One region of the Rhizobium sp. GW821-FHT14E12 genome, then DNA from elsewhere that is predicted to be linked to it. Evidence: predicted binding sites of a transcription regulator. Region 1 holds the regulator's gene; the other holds the start of a gene.
What was found. Region 1 encodes HrcA, which represses chaperone genes, less so after heat shock. Its sites were predicted from a motif close to GTTAGCACTCNCNNNNNGNGAGTGCTAAC; they were not measured.
Positions count from the first base shown of each region.

Region 2: groES (co-chaperone GroES) is a predicted target of HrcA. The motif match lies at 2,253-2,281, and genes of this name have one in related genera.

Region 1 covers NZ_JBXAPH010000023.1:1,110-17,296, forward strand. Annotated here, with positions in the region: gene hemW (radical SAM family heme chaperone HemW) at 1-151, opposite strand, end outside; gene rdgB (RdgB/HAM1 family non-canonical purine NTP pyrophosphatase) at 186-830, opposite strand; gene AC1RO0_RS31465 (VOC family protein) at 842-1,255, opposite strand; gene rph (ribonuclease PH) at 1,275-1,991, opposite strand; gene hrcA (heat-inducible transcriptional repressor HrcA) at 2,164-3,252, shown strand; gene grpE (nucleotide exchange factor GrpE) at 3,452-4,078, shown strand; gene ptsN (PTS IIA-like nitrogen regulatory protein PtsN) at 4,169-4,633, opposite strand; gene hpf (ribosome hibernation-promoting factor, HPF/YfiA family) at 4,722-5,297, opposite strand; gene rpoN (RNA polymerase factor sigma-54) at 5,550-7,109, opposite strand; gene lptB (LPS export ABC transporter ATP-binding protein) at 7,303-8,073, opposite strand; gene AC1RO0_RS31505 (LptA/OstA family protein) at 8,129-8,794, opposite strand; gene lptC (LPS export ABC transporter periplasmic protein LptC) at 8,791-9,477, opposite strand; gene sppA (signal peptide peptidase SppA) at 9,810-10,766, shown strand; gene AC1RO0_RS31520 (integration host factor subunit beta) at 10,794-11,102, shown strand; gene AC1RO0_RS31525 (LapA family protein) at 11,259-11,591, shown strand; gene AC1RO0_RS31530 (methyl-accepting chemotaxis protein) at 11,997-13,727, shown strand; gene AC1RO0_RS31535 (GNAT family N-acetyltransferase) at 13,737-14,186, opposite strand; gene AC1RO0_RS31540 (SRPBCC family protein) at 14,207-14,659, opposite strand; gene AC1RO0_RS31545 (class I SAM-dependent methyltransferase) at 14,772-15,929, shown strand; gene AC1RO0_RS31550 (TrmH family RNA methyltransferase) at 15,926-16,187, shown strand, end outside.
Region 2 covers NZ_JBXAPH010000016.1:51,489-67,675, reverse strand. Annotated here, with positions in the region: gene groL (chaperonin GroEL) at 182-1,822, opposite strand; gene groES (co-chaperone GroES) at 1,899-2,195, opposite strand; gene chrA (chromate efflux transporter) at 2,363-3,808, shown strand; gene AC1RO0_RS30120 (TIGR01459 family HAD-type hydrolase) at 3,913-4,761, shown strand; gene AC1RO0_RS30115 (bifunctional riboflavin kinase/FAD synthetase) at 4,777-5,760, shown strand; gene mctS (two-component system sensor histidine kinase MctS) at 5,963-7,339, shown strand; gene mctR (two-component system response regulator MctR) at 7,336-7,977, shown strand; gene AC1RO0_RS30100 (DUF3311 domain-containing protein) at 8,249-8,446, shown strand; gene mctP (monocarboxylate uptake permease MctP) at 8,436-9,911, shown strand; gene ileS (isoleucine--tRNA ligase) at 10,210-13,092, shown strand; gene AC1RO0_RS30085 (hypothetical protein) at 13,226-13,858, shown strand; gene AC1RO0_RS30080 (nucleoside deaminase) at 13,900-14,358, opposite strand; gene AC1RO0_RS30075 (pseudouridine synthase) at 14,431-16,187, shown strand, end outside.

The DNA.
Region 1 (16,187 bases):
CAGCTGCGAAACGTTCCTGATCGACCGGCTGATGGCGGACGTGGCTATTGAAATCGCAATAGGGGCATTTGGCCGCACAGAAGGGCCAATGCACATAGACGCCGAAGCCGGGTTCACCGGTATCGGGCAGCAATTGCGCCTCACGCGTCATGTTTTGCGGTTCCATGATGTCCACAGGCTTGAGCTTACGCCTCCAGACAGGTTTCGACAAAGAGCTTGAAGGCCCGAGCACGGTGCGAGAGCGCCTGGGCTTCACCCGGCTTCCAGCCATGCTTCTCTTCGGCACTCATCTCACCGAAGGTCGTGTTGTAACCTTTGGGCTGGAAGATCGGATCGTAGCCGAAGCCTTGTGAGCCGCGCGGTGGCCAGGCAACGGTGCCCTCGACCTCACCGCGGAAAAGCTCGGTATGTCCATCCGGCCAGGCGAGGCAAAGCACGCTGACGAAGCGCGCGGTGCGGCTTTCCGGCGTGGTGGCGCCCGCTTTTTCCAATGCGGTCTCGACCTTCTGCATCGCCATGACGAAATCGCGGGTGCCGTCAGCCGTTTCCGCCCAGTTGGCGGTATAGACGCCGGGATCGCCGCCGAGCGCGTCGATCATCAGGCCGGAATCGTCCGACAAGGCCGGCAGGCCGGAGGCATTGGCAGAGGCCAGCGCCTTGATCGTCGCATTTTCCTCGAAGGTCGTGCCGGTTTCGTCCGGCTCGATGAAATTGAGATCGGCGGCCGATTTGGCGGTGAAGCCGAACGGGCCGATCAGGTCCTGGATTTCTAGGATCTTACCGGCATTGTGGCTGGCGACGACGATGGTCTTGGTATCGAGCTTACGCATATCCTGTCCTGTCAGATGCCCCAGATCCGGGGTTCGGCGCATTCCAGGCTGTTGCCGGCCGGGTCGCGGAAATAGATCGAGCGGCCGCCATTCGGCCAGTGAAAATCGGCTTCGATGGCAATACCGGCAGCTTTCAGCCTTTCCGCCATCGCCTCGATATCGTTGCCGCCGACCCGGAAGCAGACGTGACCATGGCCGGTCGTGCCATGCGGCGGCACGGGCAAGGCACCCGGCTCCGACGGCTTCATTGTCTCGGCCAGATTGAAGATCAACAGCACACCCGGTCCGCAGCGATAGAACACATGCCGGTTACCGCCGCGCGAGATCTTCTCGAGCCCGAGTATGCCGCCATAAAAAGCTTCGGCGGCATCGAGATCATCGGCATATACAGCAGTTTCGAGAATGCCTTCCAACGACGGGTTCATCGCTTGGTCGCCTCTTGGGTCAGGCAATCGCCTGCTTCTGCAGCTCCACCAGCTCGGCGATGCCGTTCTTGGCGAGATGCATCAGGGTGGTGAGTTCCTCTTCGCTGAAGGGCGTGCCTTCCGCCGTACCCTGGATCTCGACGATGCCACCCTTGCCGGTCATGACGAAGTTGGCGTCGGTCTCGGCGGATGAATCCTCGAGATAGTCGAGGTCGATCACCGGCTGGCTGGCGAAGATACCGCAGGAAATGGCGGCGATATGATCCTTGAGCACACGATCGACCTTGATCATGTTGCGGCTTTCCATCCACTTCAGGCAGTCGTAGAGCGCGATCCAGGCGCCGGTAATCGAGGCCGTGCGCGTGCCGCCATCGGCCTGGATGACGTCGCAGTCGATGGTGATCTGGCGCTCGCCGAGTTCCTTCAGGTCGACGACAGCGCGCAGTGACCGGCCGATGAGACGCTGGATTTCCTGCGTGCGGCCGCCCTGCTTGCCGGAAGCGGCTTCGCGCTTCATGCGTTCGCCGGTGGCGCGCGGCAGCATGCCGTATTCGGCCGTGACCCAGCCCTTGCCGCTGTTGCGCAGCCACGGTGGCGTCTTTTCTTCCAGGCTTGCCGTGCAGAGCACATGCGTATCGCCGAACTTCACCAGGCACGAGCCTTCCGCATGCTTGGAAAAATTGCGCTCGAACGAGACCTTGCGCATCTGGTCGGTTTTTCTGCCTGAAGGCCGCATTCTACTCTCCTGAACGTTTATCGACCGCTTCTACGATCCACTGGCGGCTTTTGCAAAGGAAAAGCAGGCTGAAAGGCCTGGATATGGCGGTGTTGGCATTTTTCCCTTTTGCCAATGCTAACTGAATGATTATATTTTAACTGAGGTTCAACAGAAGGGGTCTGACAGCGAAATGGGATTCACGACATCGTCGGTTACGGATGCCATTGCAGCGCTGGACGAACGCTCGAAAGAAATCTTCCGTCGCATCGTCGAAGGCTATCTTGAGAATGGCGAGCCGCTCGGTTCGCGCAATCTCTCGCGCCTGCTGCCGATGTCGCTGTCGCCGGCCTCGGTGCGCAACGTCATGAGCGATCTGGAAGAGCTTGGGCTGATCTATTCGCCGCATATCAGTGCCGGCCGCCTGCCGACGCAGATTGGTCTGCGCTTTTTCGTCGATGCCTTCATGCAGGTCGGCGATCTCTCGGCGGAAGATCGCGCCACCATCGACCGGCAGGTGCGCGGCAGCAATCGCGACCAGCCGATGGAATCGGTCATGACCGAGGCGAGCCGCATGCTCTCGGGCATCTCGCGCGGCGCCGGGCTGGTGATCACCTCGAAGAACGATCCGGTATTGAAGCATGTCGAATTCATCCGCCTGGAGCCTACCAAGGCGCTTGCTGTGCTCGTCGGCGACCATGACCAGGTGGAAAACCGCATCATTGAGCTGCCGGCCGGTATCACCTCGTCGCAGCTGACGGAAGCCGCGAATTTCCTCAACGCCCACATGACCGGCCAGACCCTGCCGGATCTGCGCCGTCAATTGCAATCGTTGAAGGAGAGCGTGCGCCACGAGCTGGATACGCTGTCGCATGAGCTGGTCGAGCGCGGCATCGCCGTCTGGTCCGGCGGCGAGGATGAGGGCAAGCCGACGCAGCTGATCGTGCGTGGCCGCGCCAATCTGCTGGCCGAAGTCGGCGGCGCCGAGGATCTCGACCGGCTGCGCTTGCTGTTCGACGACCTCGAAAAGAAGGACAGCCTGATCGAGATCCTGAACCTGGCCGAAAGCGGTCCGGGCGTACGCATCTTCATCGGCTCGGAAAACAAGCTTTTCTCGCTCTCCGGCTCGTCGCTGATCGTCGCGCCTTATCGCGATGACGACGACCGCATCATCGGCGCCGTCGGTGTCATCGGTCCGACACGGCTGAATTATGCCCGCATCGTGCCGATGGTGGACTATACAGCCCAGCTGTTTTCCCGGATGTCGCGGCCCGGGCTTTGAGGAAAAGCGTCTCATTGGAAAGACAGGTGTCCAATCATCCGCTTCCGCCGGCCACGGATCATGCCGTGCGCCCGCCGGCATTGGTCCAAGAGCGGCCGGAATGCCGGGAATCGGCTGTTCTTCGCGACAAAGCCTTGATTTTTTCCAGCCAAACCTCGATATCGGGCACATTCAAAAGACAAACAATTCGGAGACCGTCATGACCGACGAAACAACGAAAACCGGACCTGACGCCACGGCGGCCGACCTCGCGCAAGATGTCGCGGACACCGTGGAGACGATGGCCGAAACTCAAGAGCCGGATCCGGTCGAGCTGCTGAAGGCCGAAAATAGCGATCTGCGCGACCGCTACCTGCGTCTTGCCGCCGATATGGACAATCTGCGTCGTCGCACCGAGCGCGAGATCAAGGACGCCAAGTCCTATTCCGTCGCCGGCTTCGCCCGCGACATGCTTGCCGTGTCGGACAATCTGCGCCGTACGCTGGACGCCATCCCGGCGGAACTCCGCGACGATGCCGGCCTGAAGACGCTGATCGAAGGCGTGGAGATGACCGAGCGTTCCATGCTGTCCGCGCTGGAGCGCCATGGCGTGCGTCAGATCGAGCCGGTCGGCCAGAAGTTCGATCCCAACTTCCATCAGGCGATGTTCGAAGTGCCGAACCCGGAAGTCCCCAACAACACCGTCGTGCAGGTGGTGCAGGCCGGCTTCGTCATCGGCGAACGCGTTCTGCGCCCGGCCATGGTCGGTGTCGCCAAGGGTGGCCCGAAGGTCGCCGAGATTTCCGAGCCAGGCGCCAACAGCCCGTTCGACGAAAAAGACGCCTGAGCCTCAAAGACATACCCAAACACCAAGGGCCGGATGATGGAAGATCATCCGGCCCTTGGTGTTTGGTGTTCCAAATTCAGTTCATGCCGCTCAGGCGGCGTTGGATGCCTGTTCCTCGTTGAGGAAGGCGTAGATTGCCGAGGCGGAATCCGTGGCGCGCAGCTTGGCGACCAGATCCTGGTCGCGTAGCACGCGCGCAATGCGCGACAGCGCCTTGAGATGGTCGGCACCGGCGCCCTCGGGGGCAAGCAGCAGGAAAACGAGATCGACGGGCTGGTCGTCCAGCGCCTCGAAATCGACGGACTGTTCCAGGCGCGCGAAAATACCGATGATGGACTTGATGCTATTGAGCTTGCCATGCGGGATGGCGATGCCGTTGCCGACGCCGGTGGAGCCCAGACGTTCGCGCTGCAGCACGACGTCGAAGATTTCGCGTTCGGGCAGTCCGGTCAACTTGGAGGCTTTGGCTGCCAGTTCCTGAAGCAGTTGTTTCTTGGAATTTGCCCTCAAGGCGGGGATGATCGCATCTTGGTGCAGCAAATCTGCCAATGCCATTCTCTTTATCCTTCGTGTCGCCGAGATCCAATGACGGAGGAGCGGCGGCCGACTGACATGGTGCAGGGCCGCCACTCATCTTCTTTTCTCAGCTTTTGATATTGGCTGCGTCTATCCAGCCAATGTTGCCGTCCTGACGACGGTAAACGATGTTCAAATGGTCCTTGCCGGGGCTGCGGAAGAGCAGCAACGGCTCGTCGGTCATGTCGAGCGCCATCACGGCGGTCGCGACCGACATGGTCTTTAGCTGTTTCGTGCTTTCGGCAACGATTGCCGGCGCGAAATCGGCTGCGATTTCCTCGTCGTCGTCCGACATGCCGTCCATGACGGTATAGGCGACTTCGATATGGCCGTTCGCGTGGCTCGCGGCCTGATGATCTTTCAGTTTGCGCTTATAGCGGCGCAGGCGCTTTTCGATGCGTGCGGACGCCGCGTCAAACGCCAATTGCGGGTCCATCGCCTCTCCGGCGGCATGCAGAACGATGCCACTGTCGAGATGAAGTTTGCAATCGGCTGTGAAGCGGGAACTGGATTTCTGTACCGTCACTTGGCCTGAATACCCCCCGTCGAAGTATTTTGTCACGGCCATACCGATCTGGTCTTCAATCCGCTGGCGGAAGGAGTCACCAATTTCCATATGTTTACCGGAGACACGCACACTCATGGAGTTTCCCTTCTTGTCGTGGTTATTGCGCGTACCAGTTTACGCCAAGCCTCAAGCTCATCCAAGCACTTCACGCGCTCAAAGACAAATTGCGTTTATGCGGGGCCTTTGGGATGATGGGGATAAGTTCATGGTCGTGCCGTCGTCCTGCACCGATTGCGGCGGGCTTCTAGCCCCGCCACATTGGAAAGTCAACTGCGTCTTAACGCTCCGTTAGGAAATCTGCAATTTCAGATTGAGCTTGAGCGGCTGCTAAAAGCTGGCGACCTTTGCAATCGCCCGCTTCTCCCGGCGGCGCTGCACGGAGGAAGGGATGTTCATCGCCTCGCGGTATTTTGCAACCGTGCGGCGAGCTAGCTCTATGCCGCCCTTCTTCAGCGTATCGACGATATCGTCGTCGGAAAGCACGGTGTCCGGGCTTTCGTGCGAAATCAGCAGGCGGATCTTGTGCCGTACCGCCTCGGCGGAATGGCTGTCGCCGCCTTCGACGGCGCTGATCGAGACGGTGAAGAAATATTTGAGCTCGAACAGCCCGCGCGGCGTCAGCATGTATTTATTCGAGGTTACGCGGCTGACGGTGGACTCGTGCATCTTGATGGCGTCCGCCACAGTCTTCAGATTGAGCGGCCGCAGATGGTCGACGCCGTGGATCAGGAACGCATCCTGCTGCCGGACGATCTCGCTTGCCACCTTCATGATCGTCTTGGCGCGCTGATCCAGACTGCGCGTCAGCCAATTGGCGTTCTGCAGACATTCCGACAGGAAGGCGTGGTCCTGGCTCGTCTTGGTGACGGAGGCGAAGTAGGACTGGTTGACGAGAACGCGCGGCAGCGTGTCGGGATTGAGTTCCACCAGCCAGCTGCCGTCGGAGGCAGGGCGCACGACGATATCGGGCGTGATCGCCTCGGATATGCCGGTCTCAAAGCCGCTGCCGGGCTTCGGGTTCAACTGGCGGATCTCGCCCATCATGTCGAGCAGGTCTTCCTCGTCGACGCCGCAGAGACGCTTCAGCGTCGCGAAATCGCGGCGGGCGAGAAGCTCGAGGTTCTGGATCAGCCGCTCCATGGCCGGATCGAAACGATCCTTCTGCCGGAGCTGGATCGCCAGGCACTCGCTGAGGGACCGGGCAAAGACGCCGGGAGGGTCTAGCTGCTGCAATACGCCAAGCACCCGTTCGACATCGCCAAGCGTCGTGCCGAGGCGATCGGCGGTCTCGCGCAAGTCAACCTGCAGATAGCCGCAATCGTCGAGCTGGTCGACGAAATGCTGGGCGATCAGCCGATCGGCCATCGCCGGCAGGGAGAAGGGGATCTGTTCGTTAAGGTGGTCGCGCAGCGAAATCTGGCCGGCAACGAAGTCGTCAAGATCGTAGCTTTCGCCGGCCTCGCCGCCGGGCATGGATTTCCATTGGCTCAAAAGCTCGGGCGCGTCGGCGCGCTGCGCGGTGCTATCGTCGGGATAGACATTGCTGAAGTTGGTGTCGAGTTCGTCGTTCAGCCGGTCGGCATGGCCGGTGTTTTCGCTCTCGTACCAGTCGCTTTTCAGGTCGCCGCTATTGTGGTCGGCACCGTCGTCGCCACGGCTTTCCTCCGCGGCATCGTAGCGTTCTTCCTTTGCCTCGCGCTCATTGCCGTTGCCTATATCCTCGTCATTTGATGTAAATTCGAGCAGCGGATTCTTTTCGACTTCCTGGGCGATGAACTGGGTGAGCTCAAAATGCGTCATCTGCAGCAACTGGATGGATTGCATCAGTTGCGGTGTCATCACCAGGCTTTGGCTTTGGCGCAGGAAAAGATTGGCCGATAATGCCATGGCGGACGCGGGACTCCCCTTGATCTTTTCGAAAGTCCGCATTTTTTTAGAAAAAATGCCACAGACTTCCAACTGGCCCAAAAATTGCTTTTTTATTGGGTTTGGTCAAGCGGAACTATAACGGTAAGATGAATTTCCGGAGCGCTCAGCCATTTGGCAATGCGACAATACGCTCCGGCCCAATCCAAGACTATCAAAGACTGAAATTGTCGCCAAGATAGAGTTTTCGGACTTCCGGATTGCTGACGATATCGTTGGCCCTGCCGTGGGTCAGCACCTCGCCGGCATGGATGATATAGGCGCGGTCGATCAGACCGAGCGTCTCGCGGACATTGTGGTCCGTGATCAGCACACCGATGCCGCGCGCCGTCAAATGATGCACGAGATTCTGGATGTCGGCGACCGAGATCGGGTCGACGCCGGCAAAGGGTTCATCGAGCAGCATGAAGGTCGGATCGGTCGCCAGAGCGCGCGCGATTTCCAGACGCCGCCGCTCGCCGCCGGACAGCGCGATCGCCGGCACCGTGCGCAGATTGCGGATGTGGAATTCCTCGAGCAGCTCGTCGATCTTGTGCTCGCGCTTGTCCTTGTCCTTTTCGTGGACTTCGAGCACGGCGCGGATGTTTTCCTCCACCGTCAGGCCACGAAAAATTGAGGCTTCCTGCGGCAGGTAGCCGACGCCAAGACGGGCGCGACGGTACATCGGCATCGAGGTGACGTTGTTACCGTCGATCTCGATAGTGCCCTCATCGACGGGCACCAGCCCGGTGATCATGTAGAAACAGGTCGTCTTGCCGGCGCCGTTTGGCCCCAGGAGGCCGACCGCCTCGCCACGCCGCACGACCAGCGAGACGCCGTTGACGACGCGCCGGGTGCGGTAGGTCTTGGTGAGGCCGCGCGCGATCAGGGTACCCTGATAGCGCGCCTTGTCGGCGGTCGGTGAACCGGATGCCGCGCTGGGCAACCCGGTCGCACCGGGCAAGGGGGAGGTTGTCGATGTCGTCACGAGTTGGCCAGAATCAATTCTTTTTTTGCTGTTGCTGCTGCACTTGCTGCGACTTCGGATCGAGCTGAATCTGGACGCGGCCACCGCAGGCATCCAGTTGCGCTTCGCCCGTCGCCATGTGCACCGTCAGCTGGCAGCCGGTGAAAACATTCGGCCCATCAGTCAATACGACCTTCTGGCCCTTGAGGACTGCAAGCTGGTTCGCCATGTCGAAGGAGCCGTCGTCCGCCGTCGCTGTCTGTGTGCCGGAGACGAGGTAGACCTTGTTGGTGACCAGAATGTGGTCGATATTGGCATCGCCGGAGACCAGCGACTGGTTCTGTTCCTTGGCGGCCTTTGCGACCGGATTGTCGGTCGCTGGCTTGGCGGCTGCATCGGCGGCGGGCTGCTTCTTCTTGTAGAAGACCGTCATCTTGCCGGCCTGCATCGTCGTCGTGCCCTGGACAACCTTGACGTTGCCGGTAAAGACCGCCTGGCTTTCCGCATCATGGATTTCCAGCTTGTCGCTTTCGATCTGGATCGGCTGGTCGCTGGAAAGAGCGAGGCCAGGCATCTTGCTCGTCGTCGTTTGGGCGTCAGCGCCGGGCGCGGCCAAAAATGCCAGCGCACCGAAAGCACAGAGAAGACCCGCCTTACGCAGGTTGGAGTTAAAAAGGGAATATTGCCAATCGTTTATCATGAACCGCCCGGCCGTTGTTCGCTAGCTTTATTGTGGAGTGTGGTCGGATCAATATTCATCCGAACCTGTCCGTCGAATTCGATTACGCTCCCCTTATCCGTCATCTTGAGCGACTGCGCAACAACCGACATGCCGCCTCTGTAGATTGCAACCTGATCCTGGCTGGAGAGATCGCCCTTCTTGACGTCGAGGAAGGCAGTCCGGAATTCGGCGCGCAAACCATTGTCCATCAGAATGGTAAAGGGGTCGGTGAGCTTCAGCGTGTCGGCCTGGCGGTCGAAATCCGCGCTCTCGGCCGTCACATGCGCAATCACGTCATTGTTGACCGGCATGGAGGCCTTGATGCTCTTGAGCGTGATCATGTTCGGATTTTTAATATCCTGCAGCGCCTTCTCGGCGAGCATGGAATAATTGATGCCGTCCTTGTTGCGGCCGGCGATGGCGGGACGTTCCATCACCACCTTGCCGTCTTCTATCCTTGCGCCTTCGATCTGGATGTTTTCCGGCAGGTAGGCGCGGACCAGCGAGACGGCGATGAAGATCAACGAGACGATCAGAGCGGCCACGGGAAGGACTATCTTCAGCTTGCGCACGCGCGTGGAATGGAAGATCGCGTCCTTATACGCGTTCCTTTCCAGCTCGGAGCCAATCGCCTGGCCGGTGGTCTCGATAGTATTGAGCATGCAACAGGTCCGTGTTCTCTAGATCCGGAAAACCGCATTGGGTTATGCACAGACTGTGCCAACAAGCCCGCCGGATCGTTTCGCATTATTGCATTGGCTTGCCAATATGGATTTTTTTCCGCGCCTGAGGAAATTTAGCGGAAAAACATAATGGGTGCCTGTTTCATCGGATCGGGTGACGCCCTATCTGATGACGACGCACTGGACAAAAGCCCCGATGTATAATCTCGAAAAGACGGCCAGCATATTCGCGAAGGATTGCGCCGGTTTCAAGGTATTATATATCCGGTTGTAGCATGCCCAGTTTACGACAAGGGGAGAGATAAGGCGTCATGGACAGTTCTGCAATCGCAGACCGGCGGCAATTGCGCCGCAAACTTGGCTTTTGGCGCATCATCGCCGTTCTTCTCATGGTGGGGCTTGGCTTTGCTCTCTACCGTTTCTTTGCGGCGGACCTGCCGGATACACGCGGGCCGCAGATTGCCCGCGTCGCTATTTCCGGTCTCATCCAGGATGATGGCGAGCTTCTGGAGCGGCTGAAGAAGATCAAGGACAATGATCAGGTCAAGGCCCTGATCGTGTCGATCTCGTCGACCGGCGGCACGACCTATGGGGGAGAGCGGATCTTCAAGGCCATCCGCGCTGTCGCCGCCAAGAAGCCCGTTGTTTCCGATATCCGCACCGTGGCGGCCTCCGCCGGCTATATGATCGCCACGGCGGGTGATGATATCGTCGCGGGCGACACCTCGATTACCGGTTCCATCGGCGTGATCTTCCAGTATCCGCAGACCAAGGAGCTGCTCGACAAGCTCGGCGTTTCGCTGGAGGAGATCAAGTCGTCGCCGATGAAGGCCGAGCCGTCGCCTTTCCATCCGCCGAGCGAGGACGCCAAGGCCATGATCCGCAGCATGGTGATGGATAGCTACGGCTGGTTCGTCGATCTTGTCGCCGACCGCCGCAAATTGCCGCGCGAAGAGGTGCTGAAGCTTGCCGACGGCAGCATTTTCACCGGCCGTCAGGCGCTCCAGAACAAGCTGATCGACACGCTCGGCGGCGAGGACGAAATTCGCGCTTATCTCGATACGCGCAAGGTCAATAAGGACCTGCCCATCGTCGATTGGAAGGCTGAGAACAAAACCTCGTCCTTCTTTTGGCCGGGCGCTGCTTCCTGGTTGCTAAATCTCTTCGGTTATGATGATTTTGTGAAGGGAGAGGGCCTCCAGAAAATGATGACCGAGAAGTTGTTTCTTGACGGCCTGCTTTCTGTTTGGCAGGGTGCAGCCAATTGATAAATCAATGATTTAAGGGGGCAAACCGTGATCAAGTCGGAATTGGTGCAGATTGTTGCGGCTCGTAACCCGCATCTCTATCACCGCGACGTCGAAAATATCGTCAACGCGGTCCTCGACGAGATCACCGATGCGCTCGCCGCCGGCAACCGAGTGGAGCTACGCGGCTTCGGCGCTTTCTCCGTCAAGAACCGTCCTTCACGCTCCGGACGCAACCCACGCACCGGCGACACCGTGTTCGTCGAGGAAAAATGGGTTCCCTTCTTCAAGACGGGCAAGGAGCTGCGCGAGCGCCTCAATCCCGGCGCCGGCGACGAAGAAGACGACGACAATTAAGCGTCGTTTTGAACGATGTCCCTCGTGATATCCCCGGTGGCCATCATCGTGCCGCAACCTGGTGGCACTTGAACTCGGCCCAGTCTTTATTCATTCTGCGGCTAGAGGCGAGATGAGTGCAGTGCACGAAGACGCCAGGATACAGGAGCGTGCGCAATGACCAAGAAGATCATCAATCTGCTGATATTGCTGCCGCTCGGCATCATCCTGATCATCTTCTGCGTCGCCAACCGGCAAGCCGCCACGCTTGCGCTCAATCCGTTCAGGCCCGAGGACCAGGTGCTGTCGTTGCATGCGCCGCTTTTCGTGCTGCTATTTGTTGCGCTGATCCTCGGCATGGTGGTCGGCGCGGCGGTCACCTGGGTGAACCAGGGTAAACACCGCAAGCGCGCCCGCAATCAGTCGCGCGAAGCCGTGCACTGGCATGCCGAAGCCGACAAGCATCGCAGCCGCGCCGAACAGATCGCCGGCCAGCTTCCCTCGAAGTGATTAGAGCAATTCCAGGAAAAGTGCGTAGCGGTTTTCCGTCCGGAATTGCGTGGAAACAATAAGCTCGAGCGCTTCAGTGAAGCGCTCGAGGCGGCCGTTTCCGTGCTCTTCGCCCTATCGAGGGTATAGCGAGGTCTCGTGTCGACGATTGGCGGATAGCGCTCCTTGGGCCAGCCGGAGTGCAAGAATAGCTATACACTTTGCGTAGCTCTATCCATTTCATGCAGGCAATTTCCTGAAGAGAGCCAAGCTTAGGGAGCGATTAATCTTCGTGTCCCAATCAGCTGGGGCGATAGATTCCAGGGACGTCTTCGCAAGAACGATGATTGCAGGCAAGCCGTCTCCATTAACTTCACTTTGCCTCGGCAGCACGATGAACGTGCAGCGGCATCAGGAGACGATCCGATGAAAGCAATATCATTGAATTTTGGTTCCGACTCGGCGGCGGTACTCGCCGCGATGGACAAATCCCTGGCCATCATCGAATTCGATGTGACCGGGAGGATATTGACGGCAAACGCGAATTTCTGCCGCACGGTTGGTTATGAGCTCACGGAAATCGTTGGGCAGCAGCATCGCATGTTCGTCGCACCGGATGAAGTCAACTCGCCTGACTATTCGGAATTCTGGGCCAAGCTCGGGCGCGGTGAATTCGACAAGAGGCAATATAAACGCATCGGCAAGGGCGGCAGGGAGATCTGGATCGAAGCCTCCTACAATCCGATTTTCAGGCATGGAAAACCTTACAAGGTCGTGAAAGTCGCGACTGATATAACGGCCGAAAAACTCAAGAGCGTAGAGGATGCCGGCAAGCTGAATGCCCTGTCGCGCTCGCAGGCTGTTATCGAGTTCACGCCGGATGGTCGCGTCCTCGCCGCAAACGCAAACTTTCTGGCGACAATGGGCTATGAGCTGTCGGAGATACAAGGCAAGCATCATTCGCTGTTCTGCGATGGTACATACGCTGCCAGCGAAAGCTATCGTCAATTCTGGCAGCGGCTGGCCAAGGGCGAATTTATCGCCGACGAGTTCATGCGTATCGGCAAGGGTGGCCGGAGGATCTTCATCCAGGCGTCCTACAATCCGATTTTCGACGTCGACAACAAGGTTTTCAAAGTCGTCAAATTCGCGACGGATGTGACCGGCCGCGTCAACAATGTCGAACAGCTTGGTGGGGCGCTCAAGCGGATGTCGGACGGCGATCTGACGCAGCATCTCGACACACCTTTTATTCCGACCCTGGACAGGCTCCGCCTGGACTTCAACGGCGCGGTTGGAAAACTTCGGGATGCCATGCGGTCGGTGGCGCAAGCAGCCGGGGCAATCTCCGCCGGCGCGCAGAAGATTCATGTGGCGACCGACGACATCTCCATGCGATCGGAACAGCAGGCGATGTCCGTCGAGGAAACCGCCGCGGCACTCGAGGAGATCACCACGACAGTCGCCGATTCCAGCCATAATGCCGAGGATGCCGGGCAACTCGTTCGCGACACGCGCGATACCGCGATCCGTTCCGGAGTGGTCGTACAGTCCGCCATCGATGCCATGGCCAGGATCAAGTCCTCATCCGAGGAAATATCCAACATCATCGGTGTCATCGACGAGATTGCCTTCCAGACTAACCTGCTGGCGCTGAATGCCGGTATCGAGGCTGCCCGTGCCGGTGACGCCGGCAAGGGCTTCGCAGTCGTTGCCCAGGAAGTGCGCGAACTGGCGCAACGTTCGGCAAAGGCAGCGAAGGAAATCGGAGGCTTGATTGCGTTGTCGCAGGACCACGTAAAGAGCGGTGTAGCGCTGGTGGCAGAGACCGGCACAACCCTACAGACGATCGAATCGCAGGTTGAGCAGGCGAACAAAAACGTCTCCGCCATCGTTCAGGTCGCGAAAGAACAGGCGGTAACGCTCCGGGAAGTCAATGGTGCGGTCACGATCCTGGACAGGGGTACGCAGCAGAATACGGCTCTGGTTCAGGAATCTGCCGTCGCGGCGCGCAGCTTGTCCGCCGAAGCCGACGAGCTCTTCGAGTTGCTGAAACTGTTCACACTCGACGCGCATGCGGCACCGTCATCGGCAACACAAGACTCTGCCGCAATATCGAAGAACGGCGATTGGCCGTTTCGTCGATTGGCGGGCTGATGCGTGTATCTAATCGCCGCTGAGCTGCATGTCCTTGTAGTCGCCTTCCGGCGATGCGCCGTCGCCGACGAACTCGAAGCCGATGGCGCGGTAGAAGGCGATGGCGCGCGTGTTCTTCACCAGGCATTTCAGCCGGTAGCGCCGCTTCGGCCAATCCGGCAGGGCGGAAAGCAACGCCTTGCCGGCGCCGCTGCCCTGAAATGCCGGCAGGATATAGAGCATATGGATGAAATCATCCGGTTCCCATAGCGTCAGGAAGCCGGCGATCGTGCCGCTGCGGTCCTCGCAGACAAAGACACGCTCGCCCTGCGTATGCGCAGCGAAATCCTCCCTGTGGAATCGGACGGGATCGACCCAGATAAAAGTCTGGCGGCGCACGCCGAGATAGATCTCGGCGAGACTATCCGTGTCCTGCTCGCGTGCCGGTCGGATGGTCCAGTGGTTTGCCTCGGACGTCATGAGCGATCTTCAGGAGGCAATCAGGTGCTGGCCTGGCCATTGATGGCTGCGGTGAAGTCGGCGAAAAACTGCTGCGCCAGTTTCTTGGCGCTGGAATCGACCAGCCGCGAACCGAGCTGGGCGATCTTGCCGCCGACCTGGGCTTTCGCCTCATATTGCAGGATCGTCTCGTCGCCATCCGCCTTCAGCACGACATCGGCGCCGCCCTTGGCGAAACCGGCAATGCCGCCTTTTCCTTCGCCGGAGATCGTATAGCTCTCCGGCGCGTTGATGTTGGAGAGCGTCACTTCGCCGTTGAAGGAGGCGGAGACCGGGCCGATCTTCAATTTCACCGTCGCCGTCAGCTGGGTCGGCGAAATTCTTTCCAGGCTCTGGCAGCCGGGAATGCATTGCTTGAGAATGTCAGGGTCGTTCAGCGCGGCCCACACCGCATCCCGCGGCGCGGCAATCCGTTCTTCGCCGGTCATGTCCATGCGCAATCCTCCCGATCTGGCATTTTGTCCGGCGATCATCGCAGATCGGAAAGCGCTTTGCCAAGTGGCAGCCAGATGCTATTTGCACGCACATATCAATTTCGAGACAAGCATGGCGAAACACAGGGAAAGCCGGCCCGGCCAGAGAGCCGCGGGCGGCGCGAGCGCAAAATCCCCAAGGGATGCAAGGCGAGAGGCGCCCGTTAAGGCCGGCAAGCCACCGGCAAAGCCCACGCGCGAGTCCAATTCGAGGCCGACGGCGGTTGCGCGTGATCGAGGCGAGCGAATGGCGGAGCCGCGTGATGCGGCGCCTGTTCCGGCAACGCCGGAGCGCCCGCTGATCGCGCGCAGCGGCGAGCGTCCGGTCGAGCGCGTGCCCGTTATCCTCGAATCGATGGGCGCCGGCGATTTCCACCTGATCGACACCGGCAACGGGCTGAAGCTCGAGCAATATGGTCCCTACCGCATTGTGCGGCCGGAGGCGCAGGCGCTGTGGCAGCCGTCGCTTCCCGCCCATGTCTGGGACAATGCCGATTCGATCTTCACCGGCGACACCGATGAGGACGGCATGGGGCGCTGGCGGTTTCCGCGCGAGGCGCTCGGCGAGACCTGGCCGCTGAAACTGCTCGGCGTCGATTTCCTCGGCCGCTTCACCGCCTTTCGCCATGTCGGCGTCTTTCCCGAGCAGATCGTCCATTGGGCCTGGATGAAGCAGCAGGTCGAAGCCGCGAACCGGCCGCTGAAGGTGCTGAATCTTTTCGGCTATACCGGCGTTGCCTCGCTGGTTGCCGCCGCTGCCGGCGCGGAAGTCACCCATGTCGACGCCTCGAAGAAGGCGATCGGCTGGGCGCGGGAAAACCAGGCGCTCGGCCGCATGGAAAAGCTGCCGATCCGCTGGATCTGCGAAGACGCGATGAAATTCATCCTGCGCGAGGAACGGCGCGGCAACACCTACGATATCATCCTCACCGACCCGCCGAAATTCGGGCGCGGTCCGAACGGCGAGGTCTGGCATCTGTTCGAACACCTGCCGTCGATGCTCGATATCTGCCGCGAGATCCTGTCGCCCAAGGCGGTTGGCCTGGTGCTCACGGCCTATTCCATCCGCGCCAGCTTCTATTCGATCCATGAGTTGATGCGCGAAACCATGCGCGGCGCCGGCGGCGCTGTCGAATCCGGCGAATTGGTCATCCGCGAGGCCGGCCTCGACGGCAAGACGCCGGGCAGGGCGCTTTCCACATCACTTTTCAGCCGCTGGGTGCCGAAATGAACCAGGACTACAGGAATGACGGCCCCCGCAAGGTCGGACAGGTCAAGGAGGTCACCTCGCTTGCCAATCCGATCATCAAGGACATCAAGGCGCTGACCAACAAGAAGTCGCGCGAGGAGAGCGGTGCTTTCCTGGCGGAAGGCCTGAAGCTGGTCATCGACGCGCTTGAACTCGGCTGGACGATCCGCACGCTGGTTTACGCCAAGGCTGCCAAGGGCAAGCCGCTGGTCGAACAGGTGGCCGCCAAGACTGTGGCAG
Region 2 (16,187 bases), on a different contig from region 1:
GAAAAGGGCGGCCCGAGAGCCGCCCTTCGTCAATTCCGGATGCCGGATTGAACAGTCGTAATAAGGCTAAGGCCTTATTACATCATGTCCATTCCACCACTTCAGGCCGCTTGACGGCCTGAAGCACCAAAGATGCATGGGCGAAGCTTTATGGACATTCCTGTAATAGGCCAAAGGCCTATTACATCATGTCCATGCCGCCCATGCCGCCCATGCCGCCAGGCATGCCGCCAGGAGCGTCCTTCTTCGGCAGCTCGGCAATCATGGCTTCGGTGGTGATCAGCAGCGAAGCAACCGAAGCTGCGTTCTGCAGAGCCGTGCGGACAACCTTGACCGGGTCGACGATGCCCATGGCGATCATGTCGCCATATTCAGACGTCTGAGCGTTGTAGCCGTAGTTGTCTTCGTTCTTGTCGAGAACCTTGCCGACAACGATCGAAGCTTCGTCACCAGCGTTTTCAGCGATCTGGCGAACCAGAGCCTGCAGCGCACGACGAATGATGTTGATGCCGGCTTCCTGATCCTGGTTCTCACCCTTGACGGTGATCTTCGTGGAAGAGCGCAGCAGAGCAATACCACCGCCCGGTACGATACCTTCCTGAACAGCAGCGCGCGTTGCGTTCAGAGCGTCGTCGATACGGTCCTTCTTTTCCTTGACTTCGATTTCCGTCGAGCCGCCAACGCGGATAACGGCAACGCCGCCAGCGAGCTTGGCAAGACGTTCCTGCAGCTTTTCGCGGTCGTAGTCAGAGGTGGTTTCTTCGATCTGAGCCTTGATCTGGGCAACGCGGCCTTCGATGTCGGACTTCTGGCCAGCGCCGTCGACGATCGTCGTGTTTTCCTTGGAGATCGAAACCTTCTTGGAACGGCCGAGCATGTCGAGCGTAACCGACTCGAGCTTGATGCCGAGGTCTTCGGAGATGACAGTGCCGCCCGTGAGGATAGCGATGTCTTCCAGCATGGCCTTGCGGCGATCGCCGAAGCCAGGAGCCTTGACGGCAGCAATCTTCAGGCCGCCACGCAGCTTGTTGACGACGAGGGTCGCAAGAGCTTCGCCTTCGACGTCTTCAGCGATGATGAGGAGCGGCTTGCCGGTCTGAACGACAGCTTCGAGAACCGGAAGCATTGCCTGCAGGTTCGAGAGCTTCTTCTCGTGGAGCAGGATGAACGCGTCTTCGAGGTCGGCGATCATCTTTTCCGGGTTGGTCACGAAGTAGGGGCTGAGGTAGCCGCGGTCGAACTGCATGCCTTCGACGACTTCGAGTTCGGTTTCGGCGGTCTTGGCTTCTTCAACCGTGATGACGCCTTCGTTGCCGACCTTCTGCATGGCTTCAGCAATATCGAGACCGATCTGCTTTTCGCCGTTTGCCGAGATCGTGCCGACCTGTGCGACTTCTTCCGACGTGTTGATCTTCTTGGCCTTGGCCTGGAGATCCTTGACGACTTCAGAAACAGCAAGATCGATGCCGCGCTTCAGGTCCATTGGGTTCATGCCGGCTGCAACTGCCTTGGCGCCTTCGCGAACGATGGCCTGGGCGAGAACGGTTGCGGTCGTGGTGCCGTCGCCGGCGATGTCGTTGGTCTTCGAAGCAACTTCGCGGACCATCTGGGCGCCCATGTTTTCGAACTTGTCTTCGAGTTCGATTTCCTTGGCGACCGTGACGCCGTCCTTGGTGATGCGCGGAGCGCCGAAGGACTTGTCGATAACGACGTTACGACCCTTCGGGCCGAGCGTTACCTTGACTGCATCGGCGAGGATATCGACGCCACGAAGCATCTTTTCGCGGGCGTTGCGGCCGAATTTTACTTCTTTAGCTGCCATGTCTAAAAACTCCTGAATTCGCATTGTCCGGGTTTATGGCCCGTCAGCTGTATCGGAAAAGGGGAAACCGGCTGGATTAGCCGATGATGCCCATGATGTCGGCTTCCTTCATGATGAGAAGGTCTTCGCCGTCAAGCTTGACTTCGGTGCCCGACCACTTGCCGAACAGGATGCGGTCGCCGGCCTTGACGTCCAGCGGAATGACCTTGCCGGACTCGTCACGAGCGCCGGAGCCGACGGCGACGATTTCGCCTTCCTGCGGCTTTTCCTTAGCGGTATCGGGAATGATGATACCACCCTTGGTCTTTGCTTCGGACTCGACGCGACGAACGACGACGCGGTCATGAAGGGGGCGGAAATTGGTGCTTGCCATTGTCTAATCCCTCGATCAAATGACTTCACGGATCAGCGGGGGATCCGTATGGGGCTTGTTAGCACTCAGCCTCGGCGAGTGCTAGCGACGGAGATTTAGGGTTGGGCTCCAGACGAGTCAAGGACGCTTGTGACGAATTTTTTAGCAAAAAGCGTAGGTAGGGAGCGGTGACCGGCACGATCGGAGCGTCCACGCCGAGCGACATAACGCCTAAACCGGTCTTTTCTGAGGCTATACGCGTCTGGGCGCGCATCGGTTGTCTGAGCTTTGGCGGCCCTGCCGGGCAGATCGCGCTGATGCATCGCATTCTGGTCGATGAGAAGCGTTGGGTCGATGAGGAGCGCTTCCTGCATGCGCTGAGCTACTGCATGCTGCTGCCGGGACCGGAGGCGCAGCAGCTCGCCACCTATATTGGCTGGCTGCTGCATGGCTGGCGCGGCGGCCTGGTCGCGGGGCTCCTGTTCATCCTGCCGGGCTTTGTCGTCATCCTGGCGCTCTCGGCCTTCTATGCGCTGTTTCACGACACCAGCCTGCTGGCGACCGTCTTCTTCGGCATCAAGGCCGGCGTGCTGGCGATCGTGCTGCAGGCGCTGATCCGGCTGAGCAGCCGGGCGCTGAAGACGCGGTTTCACGTCGGCATCGCGATCGCCAGTTTCCTTCTGCTGTTCGTCTTCGACCTGCCGTTCCCGTTGGTGGTGCTTCTGGCCGGTCTTGCGGGCTATGGCCGGGTGCTCCACCGCGCTTACCGGGATGATCAATGGCGTCCGCGACTACCTCGGCTTGCCCTTGCCGGCATCGGCAAGAGCGCTCTGCGAAGTGTCCGTGTGCGAAAAACCCTTCTCACTCTTCTATGCTGGCTGGCGATCTGGCAGGCGCCGCTCTTGCTGATCCACGGCCTCGATGGTCCGAAGGATATCATCGCCGAAACCCTGAGCGGTGAAACCAACGTCTTCGGTGCCATCTTCTCTTTCTTTTCCCGGATGGCGGTCGTCACCTTCGGCGGCGCCTATGCGGTGCTGGCCTATGTGGCGCAGACGGCGGTGCAGCATTATGCGTGGCTGCGGCCGGGCGAGATGCTGGATGGGCTGGCGCTGGCGGAGACGACGCCGGGGCCGCTCGTGCTGGTCCTCTGTTTCGTCGGCTTCATGGCCGGCTTTCGCAATCCCTTCGGCTTCGATCCACTGACGGCGGGGTTCCTCGGCGCCAGTCTCGCGGCCTGGGCGACGTTTGCGCCGAGCTTCCTCTTCATCTTTGCCGGTGCCCCCTATATCGAGCGGCTGCGCGGTCATGCCGGCCTGTCGGCCGCTCTTGCGGCGATCACCGCGGCGATCGTCGGCGTCATGGCCAATCTGTCGCTCTGGTTCGGCCTGCATGTGCTCTTTGCCGATGTCGGCCGGTTGGTTATTTGGAGCCGCCGCGTCGGGGTCCAGGGTAGCGACTATGTCAATGTCCCGCTCGCCGGCGTCGCCTGGCCGGCCTGGACGACGATCGACATCTCGGCGCTGCTGCTTTTCACGCTCGCCGTCGTGCTGGTTTTCCGCCAGAAGGCGGGCGTGGCGACCGTGCTTGGTGTCTCCGCTTTGGCCGGCTGCCTGCTCCGCCTTGCCGGCTGAAGCGCATGCGGCGCTTGTGCAATGCAAAAACCTGCGCTGCGCTCTTGTAATTTGCCGGCCGGTTTGCGATGTCAGCCCGTGATTTCTTTGAGTGCGAGGACTGCATGGGCAAGCGTATCGAAAGCTTTCGCGAGATCGGCGGACATTATGATGTCGCGCTCTGCGATGTCTGGGGTGTGCTGCACAATGGCGTCTCCGCCTATCCGGACGCGCCGGCCGCGCTCGAGGCGGCACGCGGCGCGGGCCTGACCGTCGTCCTCATCACCAATTCCCCCCGCGTGGCACCCAAGGTGGTCGAGCAGTTGCGCCAGATCGGCATTCCCGACAGCGCCTATGACCGCATCGTCACCTCCGGCGACGTCACCCGCCGGCTGATTGCCGAAGGCCCGAAGAAGGTTTTCCTGCTCGGACCCGAGCGCGACACCGGCATTCTCGAGGGACTGGATGTGGTGCGCGTCGAGGCGGCGGAGGCTGAGAGCATCGTCTGCACCGGCTTCTTCGATGACGAGACCGAGACGCCCGACGATTACACCGACATGCTGACGGCCTGGGCGGCCCGCAAGATGCCGTTGATCTGCGCCAATCCCGACCTCGTGGTCGAGCGCGGCCACCGCATGATCCCCTGCGCCGGCGCCATGGCCGCCTATTACGACCGGCTCGGCGGCGAGACGCGGATTGCCGGCAAGCCGCATCAGCCGATTTATGACGCTTCGATCGCAGCCGCCCGCGAAGTGCGTGGCGAATTCCCGCTGTCGCGCGTCGTCGCCATCGGCGATGGCATGCCGACCGACGTGCGCGGCGCTCTCGATTACGGTCTCGATCTTCTTTATATCAGCCATGGCATCCATGCCCGCGAATATGTCGTCGACGGTCACACCGACGAGGCAGCGCTTGGCGCCTTCCTGGCGCGCGAACAGGCGTCGCCGAAGTGGTGGATGCCGCGCCTTGTCTGAGGAGAGTGGTAGCCGATGACCGTTTTCCATCGCAACGAAACCCGTGAGCCGCTGCCCGACACTCTGAAGGGCGGCGTCATCGCCATCGGCAATTTCGACGGCGTGCATCGCGGCCACCAATCCGTGCTCGAGCGCGCGCTGGAGATCGCCCGGGAGCGCGGCGTGCCGGCGCTGGTGCTCACCTTCGAGCCGCATCCCCGCACCGTCTTCAAACCCGATCATCCGGTTTTCCGCGTGACGCCCGCTCCGCTGAAGGCGCGCCTCCTCGAGGCGATGGGGTTCAATGCGGTCATCGAATATCCCTTCGACCGGGCCTTTTCGCAGCGCTCCGCCGATGAGTTCGTCCATTCGATCCTGATCGACTGGCTGCATGCCTCCGAAGTCGTCACCGGCTTCGATTTCCATTTCGGTCATGACCGCCAGGGCGGCCCCGCTTTCCTGATGAATGCCGGCAGCAAGCATGGTTTCGGCGTGACGCTGATCGACGCTTTCCGCGATGAAAATACCGATGTGGTCTCGTCGAGCCGAATCCGGACGTTGCTCACCGAAGGGGAGGTGGCCGAGGCCGCCGGTCTGCTCGGCTATCGCTATACGGTCGAGGCCGAAGTGATCGGCGGCGAACAGCTCGGCCGCACGCTCGGTTTCCCCACAGCGAACATGCGGCTACCGCCGGAAGTGGAGCTGAAACCCGGCATCTACGCCGTGCGTTTCCGCGCCGCCGATGGCGTCATCCGCGATGCCGTCGCCAGCTACGGCCGGCGTCCGACCGTCACCGACAATGGCGCGCCGCTGCTCGAAACCTTCGTCTTCGACTTCAGCGGCGATCTCTATGGCCAGATCTGTTCCGTCTCCTTCTTCGGCTATCTCCGCCCCGAACTGAAGTTCGACGGCCTCGATCCGCTGGTGGCGCAGATCAGGAAGGATGAGGAAGAGGCGAGGGCATTGCTCGCCGGCGTCCGGCCGCTCGGCGACATCGACCGGGCCATCGCCTTTTCCTGATGTTGCGCAAGGGGTTGGGTGGGTAGGGTTTTCCGCGCCGCAGCACCTTTTTGCCTTGAGCCAACCGTCATCGTTTTCCGCCCTTTGTCATTGCCCGTGCGGTTTGGCTCAACGCTCGATTTCCCCTGAGCCTATGGCTGGCTGTTGAATTCGTGTCCGACACGGGTCATGGTTCGTGGCCGGTTCTTGGGAGGGACAATCGTTGACACTGCGCCATCAGATCATCGCGCTTGCGCTCGTACCTCTCGTTTTTTCGATCCTGGCTATTACCGCCTTCATTACCTGGCAATCGGCCAATCTCACCAAGAGCAATATCGAGACGTTCGAACAGAACATGCTGAAGGCGAAGGAGGCGGAAATAGTCAACCTTACAAACCTCGCCGTGTCGGCCATCCAGGTGATCTATCGGGATGCAAAGCCGGATGACCAGGCCGCGAAGGACAAGGTTGCGGCGATCCTGACGTCACTTGACTACGGCGCGGACGGATATTTTTTCGTCTATGATTATGACGGCAACAATGTCGTTCACCCGCGCGAGGGTTTTCGCAACGGGCGCAATTGGCTCGATTTGACCGATCCCGATGGTGACAAGGTCATCGCCGAACTCATCAAGACGGCAAAAGGGGGCGGTGGCCTGCACCAGTACAAATGGGAGAAGCCTTCCAGTGGCCGAATGGCCGACAAACTGTCATTTGTGGTCAGCCTTGACAAATGGCACTGGGTTGTCGGAACCGGCGTCTATCTGGACGATATTTTCACCCAGACTGCGGCGGCCAATGCCGGCATGCGGGCCAACATAAAAGGAACCTTCATCGTCGTCACGCTGATTGCCGTTCCGGCCGTTCTGGTCGTTTTCACGACCTGCATGTTGCTGACGTTTCGCGAGCGGCGCATGGCCGATAGCCGGCTCAAGGAGTTGACGCAAAGAGTGATCGATACCCAGGAGGAGGAACGCGCACGTCTTGCCCGCGAATTGCACGATGGTGTGTCGCAGAATCTCCTCGGAGTGCGCTACGTCATGGATCTCGCCAGCCGCAAGGTCAGAAACCAGGTTGACGATGCCGCCACGACGATCGAGAAGGGTGTGGATGCCCTCAACAGCGCGATCAAGGACATCAGGCGGCTTTCGCATGATCTTCGCCCCCGAGTGCTCGATGATCTCGGCTTAACGGCGGCACTGACCGCGCTCGCGGACAATTTCGCCGAGCGGACCAGGATCGCAACGGAGATCGAATCCGCGGGCTTCACCAGTATATTGAAGCCCGAAGCCAGTACCGCGCTCTATCGTGTCGCGCAGGAGGCCTTGAACAATGTCGAACGCCATTCCGGCGCGACGCTTCTGGCGATCAAGCTTTGGAGCGAGCGGGGACGTGCACGCTTGAGGATTTCGGACAATGGCACGGGCTTTGAGGCCGCGGGAGAAGGTAAGGGAGGACTTGGGCTGCGGAACATGCAGGAGCGGATGGCGCATTTCCATGGTCTGCTTCTCGTTCAAAGCGCGGCTGATGGCACGACGCTGACGGCGATGCTGCCGAAATCGGCCAATGCTGCGCCGGGCGCAAGGGTGGATGCTGCATGACAAGAGACAGGATCAGCGTTCTCCTGATCGACAATCATCCCGTGGTGCTCGATGGACTGAAAGCGGTGCTCGAGACCTTTGATCATATCGAGGTGGTTGGTACGGCAAGCCTTGCGCAAATCGGCTTAGAGATAGCGCGACAGAAGCGCCCGCAAGTGACTCTGATGGATATCAACATGCCGAAGCTCAGCGGTATCGATGCGATCGAACTCTTTCGCCGCGAGCTCCCGGATACGCAGATCGTGATGCTATCCATGCACGATAGCCGCGAATACATCTCGTCGTCGATCATGCACGGTGCCGTCGGATATATTCTCAAGGATGTGTCGACGGACGAAGTCGTCTGCGCGATTGAGACCGTGGCGAATGGCGGAACCTATTTTTCCTCGGGTGTTCGCGACATATTGATGGCGGACGAGGCACGAACGGAAGCCGACCCTCTGACGCCGCGCGAGCGGCACATTCTGGGTTTGATTGTCACCGGCAGGAGCAATCGCGAGATTGCCGAGGAACTGGGGATTACGCCCGCGACAGCCGAAACGCATCGCAAGAATTTAAAAAGGAAGCTCGGCATCACAACGACAGCCGGGCTGATCCGCTACGCCCTTGACCACGGGATCGCGACGAGAGCGATCTAGCGCCCGTCTACCCACTTATGGGTAGGTCTCGGTACTTCGCGTGTGCGGCTATCTTGTTCAGGCGGCAGGCTCGCCCTAGGACTTCAGCAGCGGCTGGCCGATGGCGGTCGCTGGGAGGAATTTACACCCGTCAGTCCGTTTCCGCATAGCCAGAAGCACATTGGCTTCGGGCCGCTAGTATTTCATACTGCGATCACGGCCCGACGCACCGCCTTCCACTCTGACAACTGCAACGAGGCGGCGCCTGCGCGCCGCTTGGGAGGTATCGGAAATGGATAAACGCTTTGGGACGGCAGCCTGCTGGCTGCTTGTCATTCCCTATATTGGCTTGCTCTGGGTCCCCTTTTACAACGCTCACGATCCGGTTCTCTTCGGTTTCCCCTTCTTCTATTGGTACCAGCTCGCCTGGGTGCCGATCACCGCTTTCCTGACCTGGATCGCCTACCGGAGCATGCGCCATGATGACTGATATCGACCCGACGGCACTTGCCGTCTTCATCTTTTTCATGGTGCTGGTAACCGTCATGGGCTTTGTCGCCGCGCGCTGGCGCAGGCCGAAGACCCTTGCCCATATCGACGAATGGGGCCTTGGCGGCCGCAGCTTCGGCACCTGGATCACCTGGTTCCTCGTCGGTGGCGATTTTTATACCGCCTATACCGTGATTGCCGTCCCGGCCCTGGTCTACACGGTCGGTGCCTACGGCTTCTTCGCGCTGCCCTATACGATCGTCGTCTATCCCTTCGTCTTCATGGTGATGCCGCTTCTCTGGAGGCGCGCCAAGGATCATGGCTACGTCACGGCTGGCGATGTCGTGCATGGCCAATATGGCTCGCGGGCACTCGAACTGGCGGTTGCCGCCACCGGCGTCATCGCCACCATGCCCTATATCGCCCTGCAGCTCGTCGGCATGACGGCGGTGTTCAAGGCGCTGGGGCTTCATGGCGAATTCCCGCTCGCCGTCGCCTTCATCATCCTGGCGCTCTATACCTATTCGGCCGGCCTTCGCGCCCCGGCGCTGATCGCCTTCGTCAAGGACATCATGATCTATATCGTGGTGATCGCGGCCATTGCGCTCATCCCGGCCAAGCTCGGCGGCTACGCCAACGTCTTCGCCTCCGCCGATGCGGCTTTCCAGGCCAAGGGGGCTGGCAGCCTGGTGCTCGGTGGCAACCAGTATGTCGCCTATGCGACGCTGGCGCTCGGTTCGGCGCTTGCAGCCTTCATGTATCCGCACACGCTGACCGGCATTTTCGCCTCCAACAGCGGCAACACCATCCGCAAGAATGCCGTGATGCTGCCGGCCTATACGCTGCTGCTCGGCCTGCTGGCCCTGCTCGGCTATATGGGCCATGCGGCCAATCTGAAGCTGGATAGCCCCAATGATGTCGTGCCGGCGCTGTTCCAGTCGTTGTTCTCCAGCTGGTTTGCCGGTTTCGCCTTCGCGGCCATCGCCATCGGCGCGCTGGTGCCGGCGGCCGTGATGAGCATTGGCGCCGCCAACCTCTTCACCCGCAACTTCTGGAAGGCTTACGTCAATCCGCAGGTCTCCGATGCCGGCGAGGCGAAGGTCGCCAAGATGACCTCACTCGTCGTCAAGGTTGGTGCGCTTCTGGTCATCATCTTTCTGCCGACGCAGTTCGCGCTCGACCTGCAGCTTCTGGGGGGAATCTGGATCCTGCAGACGCTGCCGGCGCTGGTCTTCGGCCTCTATACCAAGTGGTTCCGGGCGCCTGCTCTGCTTGCCGGCTGGGTCGTCGGCTTCTTCGGCGGCACCTATCTCGTCTGGGATGCCGGTTGGAAGCCGCTGCATATGATCGCTCTCGGAGATACGAGCTTCACCGTCTACACGGGACTGCTGGCGCTTGCCGCCAATATCGTCGTGTCGGTGATCCTCAATGCGGTCATGCCGGCGCGGGCGACGGTACGCGCCTGATCGGACCGGCTCCTCAATCAGCCGCGGGTGGAAACGCCCGCGGCTTTTCTGTGCCTTGTGGCGGTGGATTCCTCTTCCTTTCCGCTCAAAAAGCGCTTATGAACCGCCCATTATGACCCAATTTCGGCTGAGCCCATCGATACGAATTATTGGCCCGGCCTTCCGCGCGCTTTAAGCTGCCGGAAGGTCCGGGTTCTTGGCGCCCGTTCCCGAGGCGCTACCGCCGCCGAAAAAATCCCCCTATGGCTGCGCCTTCTTGGCGCGATATGCCCGAGACGCCGAGGCAATTGTCAGAACCATGACCGATACCACTGAAAAACTCGACTATTCGAAGACCCTCTACCTGCCTGAGACCGATTTCCCGATGCGCGCCGGCTTGCCGCAGAAGGAGCCGGAGCTGGTCAAGCGCTGGCAGGAGATGGACCTCTACAAGGTGCTGCGCGCGTCGGCTGCCGGCCGCGAGAAATTCGTGCTGCATGACGGCCCGCCCTATGCCAACGGCAACATCCACATCGGCCATGCGCTGAATAAGATCCTCAAGGACGTCATCACCCGCTCGTTCCAGATGCGCGGCTATGATAGCAACTACGTTCCGGGCTGGGATTGCCACGGCCTGCCGATCGAATGGAAGATCGAGGAAAAATACCGCGAGAAGGGCAAGAACAAGGACGAGGTTCCGGTCAACGAATTCCGCCAGGAATGCCGCGACTTCGCCGCCGGCTGGATCAAGATCCAGGCCGATGAGTTCAAGCGTCTCGGTATCGTCGGCGATTTCGATAATCCGTACTTGACGATGAACTTCCACGCCGAATCCCGCATCGCCGGCGAGTTGCTGAAGATCGCCAAGACCGGTCAGCTGTATCGTGGTTCGAAGCCGGTCATGTGGTCGGTGGTCGAGCGCACGGCGCTGGCGGAAGCCGAAGTCGAATATGCCGATGTCGAGAGCGACATGATCTGGGTGAAGTTCCCGGTCGTGGAGGGTCCGGCGGCGCTTGCCGGCGCCTTCGTCGTCATCTGGACCACGACCCCCTGGACGATCCCCGGCAACCGGGCGATCGCCTATTCGTCGCGGGTGTCCTACGGCCTTTACGAAGTAACGGAAGCCGTCAATGATTTCGGCCCGCGCCCCGGCGAAAAGCTGGTCTTCGCCGACAAGCTCGCCGAAGAAGGCTTCGCCAAGGCGAAGCTGCAATACAAGCGCCTGCGCGACGTGACTACCGAAGACTTCGGCGCGACCGTCTGCGCCCATCCGCTGGCTTCGCTCGGCTACGACTTCAAGGTTCCCCTGCTTGACGGCGACCATGTCACCGACGATGCCGGCACCGGCTTCGTGCACACAGCACCCAGCCACGGCCGCGAGGACTTTGATGTCTGGATGGCCAATGCCCGCGCGCTGGAAGCCCGGGGGATCTCGCCGCGCATCCCGTTCCCGGTCGATGACGCCGGCTTCTACACCACTGACGCCCCCGGCTTCGACGGCGGCCGCGTCATGGACGACAACGGCAAGAAGGGCAATGCCAACGATCTGGTTATCAAGGCCCTGATCGAGACGGGCACGCTCTTCGCCCGCGGACGCATGAAGCATTCCTATCCGCATTCCTGGCGCTCGAAGAAGCCGGTGATCTTCCGCAACACGCCGCAATGGTTCGTCTATATGGACAAGGACCTTGCGGACGGCACGACGCTGCGCTCGCGCGCCCTGAAGGCGATCGACGATACCCGCTTCGTGCCCGCCACCGGCCAGAACCGCCTGCGCGCCATGATCGAGCAGCGCCCGGATTGGGTGCTCTCGCGCCAGCGCGCCTGGGGCGTTCCGATCGCGATCTTCGTCGATGATGACGGCGAGATCCTGCAGGATGATGCCGTCAACGCCCGCATCCTGGAAGCTTTCGATGCCGAAGGGGCCGATGCCTGGTTTGCCGAAGGCGCGCGCGAGCGCTTCCTGGGCGAAAAGGCCAACGAGCCATGGACGCAGGTCATGGATATCCTTGACGTCTGGTTCGATTCGGGCTCGACCCACACATTCACGCTGGAAGACCGCCCGGACCTGAAATGGCCTGCCGATCTCTACCTCGAAGGCTCCGACCAGCATCGCGGCTGGTTCCACTCGTCGCTGCTCGAAAGCGCGGCGACGCGTGGCCGCGCACCTTACGATGCCGTCCTAACCCATGGTTTCACCATGGACGAGAAGGGCGAGAAGATGTCGAAGTCCAAGGGCAACGTCACGTCGCCCCAGGAAGTGATGAAGGACGCCGGCGCCGATATCCTGCGTCTCTGGGTCATGACATCGGACTATGCGGAAGACCTGCGCGTCGGCAAAGCCATCATCCAGACCAATGTCGATGCCTATCGCAAGCTGCGCAATACTATCCGCTGGATGCTCGGCACGCTGGCGCACGACAAGGGCGAAGTGATTGCCTACGCCGATATGCCGGAGCTGGAACAGCTGATGCTGCACCGTCTCGCCGAGCTGAACGAACTCGTGCGCGAAAGCTACGACGCCTTCGACTTCAAGCGCATCGCCCGAGCCCTCATCGATTTCTCGAATGTCGAGCTTTCGGCCTTCTATTTCGATGTTCGCAAGGATGCGCTCTATTGCGACGCCCCGTCGAGCCTGCGCCGCCGCGCGGCCCTTGCCGTCATCCGCACGATCTTCGATTGCATGGTGACCTGGCTTGCGCCGATGCTGCCGTTCACGACGGAAGAAGCGTGGCTGTCGCGCAATCCGTCGGCGGTCTCCGTGCATCTCGAACAGTTCCCCGTCGTTTCCGCCGAATGGAAGAACGAGGCGCTGGCCGAGAAGTGGAAGAAGATCCGCGCCGTGCGCAGCGCCGTCACCGGTGCTCTGGAAATCGAGCGCAAGGACAAGCGCATCGGCTCCTCGCTGGAAGCTGCTCCCGTTGTCTACGTCGCCGATCCGGAGCTCCTGAAGGCGCTGGAAGGGCAGGATCTGGCCGAGATCTGCATCACCTCCGGCATCACCGTCAATGCTGGCGAAGGGCCTGCCGATGCCTTCCGTCTGGATGACGCCGCCAAGGTAAGCGTCGTGCCGGCGCTGGCCGAAGGCCGCAAATGTGCCCGTTCCTGGCGCATCACCACCGATGTCGGGTCCGATTCGCAATATCCCGACGTCTCCGCGCGTGACGCCGCGGCCCTGCGCGAGCTGGCGGCCGTCAACTGAAGAAAATTGCCGGGTGAATTGCCTTCGAGGCGTTCATCCGGTAAAAGCTGCCTGAAAATGGCCCGATTTTTGCGGCAGTTGGCATGAATTGGGGTCTGCGATAGTTGCACCGGCATGGCTGGGAAGGGTTTTCATGAGAGCGATGCATAAGGTTCGTGTTGGCGTCAGCTTGGCGGCACTCGTGGTTGGCTGCGGTCTGATGTCCGGCTGCTTGAGCAGCCCGAGCTACGGCACGGACAAGACCGCCGGCGTGCAGCTCTTGGACGACCTCGGCGACATCGCCTCTGTTTCGGCGGCTACGCCGAAGGACAAGGGTGTTGTTTATCCGAACCGCCCCGGCCTGGTTCTCCCCGCTGCAAACCAGAGGGAAGCCTTGACCGCGCCGCAGCAGACGCTGGCGAGCAAGGATAACCCGGCCTGGCTCGAATCGCCGGAAGACGCGCGCAAGCGCCTGGCTGAAGAAGCCGACCAGAACAAGAACGACGTCAATTATCGCTCTCCGCTCGCTCAGGCCGACAGCGGCCGCAACCGCAAGACGGAAGTAGAGCAGACGGCAGCCTATCGCGCCGCGCGCCAGGATCAGGCCGGCACCTACGATCAGCGCCGTTATCTGATCGACCCGCCGCAGCAATATCGCCAGGTTTCCGACCCGGCTGCGCTGAGCGATGTCGGCACGCCCGAAAGCAAGAAGGAAAAGCAGCGCAAGAAGGACGCCGAGGCGGCGCAGCAGTCCAACAGCAGCAGCTGGTGGAAGCCGTTCCAATAAGTCTTTCCGAGCATGAAGCGGCGGCCTGAACCGCCGCTTTTTTAGTCTTCCTGCCGTTTCAGCTGGAAGAATTCCCTGAGAATGTCGGCCGCATCCCGTTCGGCAATGCCCGAATAGACCTCCGGCGCGTGATGGCAGGTCGGCTGGCGGTAGAAGCGCACGCCATTGTCCACCCCGCCACCCTTCGGATCTTCCGCGCCGTAGTAAAGGCGGCGGATGCGGGCAAATGAGATGGCCGCGGCGCACATGGTGCAGGGCTCCAGCGTCACATAGAGATCGGCGCCCGTCAGGCGTTCCTGGCCGAGCGCCTCGCAGGCGATGCGGATTGCGGCGATTTCGGCATGGGCGGTGACGTCGTTGAGCTCGCGGGTGCGGTTGCCGGCCTTGGCGATAACGGCATTGTCGAGCACGAGGACGGCACCGATCGGCACTTCACCACGCGCTCCGGCGCTCCGTGCTTCGGCGAGCGCCAGCTTCATGAAGTGATTTGTATTCGCCATTTAAGATTTTCCACTTAACCGCAGGGGCGTGACCTGATAGGAACACGCCTTAAAAATTCAGGCAAACAACAAATGACAATGAATGACAAGCCCAAGCGGCCTGGGCCAAAACCCTTTACCCGCGACACCAAGACGAAGCCGGCGATGAAACGCGACGACGCCAAGCCGATGAAGGCCGCGCCCACCAGGGTGGCAGCCGAGACCGAAGGCGGCGATGGAAAGGCCGAGCGCATTTCCAAGGTGATGGCGCGCGCCGGCGTGGCGTCGCGCCGCGACATCGAGCGCATGATCATGGACGGCCGCGTGCGGCTGAACGGCGTGCTGCTGGACAGCCCGGTCGTCAACGTGACGCTCGCCGACAAGATCGAAGTGGATGGCATGCCGATCCGCGGCATCGAGCGCACGCGCCTCTGGCTCTACCACAAGCCGGCCGGCCTGGTGACCACCAATGCCGATCCGGAAGGGCGCCCGACCGTTTTCGACAATCTGCCGGAAGAATTGCCGCGCGTCATGTCGATCGGCCGCCTCGACATCAACACCGAAGGCCTGTTGCTGCTGACCAACGACGGCGGCCTTGCCCGCGTGCTGGAACTGCCGACCACCGGCTGGCTGCGCCGCTACCGCGTGCGCGCTCATGGCGAGATCGATCAGGACGCGCTCGACAAGCTGAAGGAAGGCATCGCCGTCGACGGCGTGCTCTATGGCTCGATCGAAGCGACGCTCGACCGCACGCAGGGCTCCAACGTCTGGATCACCATGGGCCTGCGCGAAGGCAAGAACCGCGAAATCAAGAACGTGCTCGGCGCGCTCGGTCTCGAGGTCAACCGCCTGATCCGTATTTCCTATGGCCCGTTCCAGCTCGGCGACCTGCCGGAAGGCCGGGTGCTGGAAGTGCGCGGCCGCACGCTGCGCGATCAGCTTGGTCCGCGCCTGGTCGAAGACGCCAAGGCGAATTTCGATGCGCCGCTGTATAACGCCGCGACGCCTGCCGGCGAGGATGAGGCTGAGGCCAAGCCGGAGCGTGCCGCGAAAGAGGAACGCCCGAGGCGTGACCGCGAGCGTCCCGAGGACAAGCGCGAACGTGCCTTGGGCCGTCTGGACACCAAGCGCGACGATCGTCGTGACGAAGGACGTCGCGACGGCGGCCACAAGGAAGACGACCGTCCGAAGCGCCCGCCGCTCGGCGCGCGCCGCAACGCCAATGTCTGGATGGCGCCTGGCGCCCGCCCGCTCGGCGAGAAGGCTGCCGCAAAAGCCGCCAAGAATACCAGAACTGCCGCCAAGCGCGGTGAGCCCGAGCGCCCGCAGCGCAGCGGCTTCGACCGCCCCGATGAAGGCCCGCGCGTTCGCGTCAACCGCGTCGCCGAGGCGGATGGAGAATGGATCCGCTCGAGCGAGGAAGCCCCGCGCACGGGACGTGGCGATGACGACGGTTTCGACCGCAAGCGCTCCGACCGTCCCCGTGGCGACCGCCCTCAAGGCGACCGTCCTTTCGGCGGCAAGCCCCGTGGTGATCGCCCCTACGGTGACAAGCCCCGTGGAGATAAAGCGTTTGGCGATCGTCCTCGCGGTGAGCGTAGCGCACGGCCCGAGGGCGGCGACCGCTCCCGTGCGAAATCATTCCAGGGCGAAGCACGCTCGGAACGTCCTCGTGGCGATCGTCCGTTCGGTGATAAGCCGCGCGGTGACCGCCCTTATGGCGACAAACCCCGCAGCGACCGTCCGTATGGTGACAAGCCCCGTGGCGATCGAGCCTTTGGTGACCGTCGGCCGCGCGCCGAGGGTGACGAGCGTCCGCGCGCCCGGTCTTTCGATGGCGAACAGCGCGC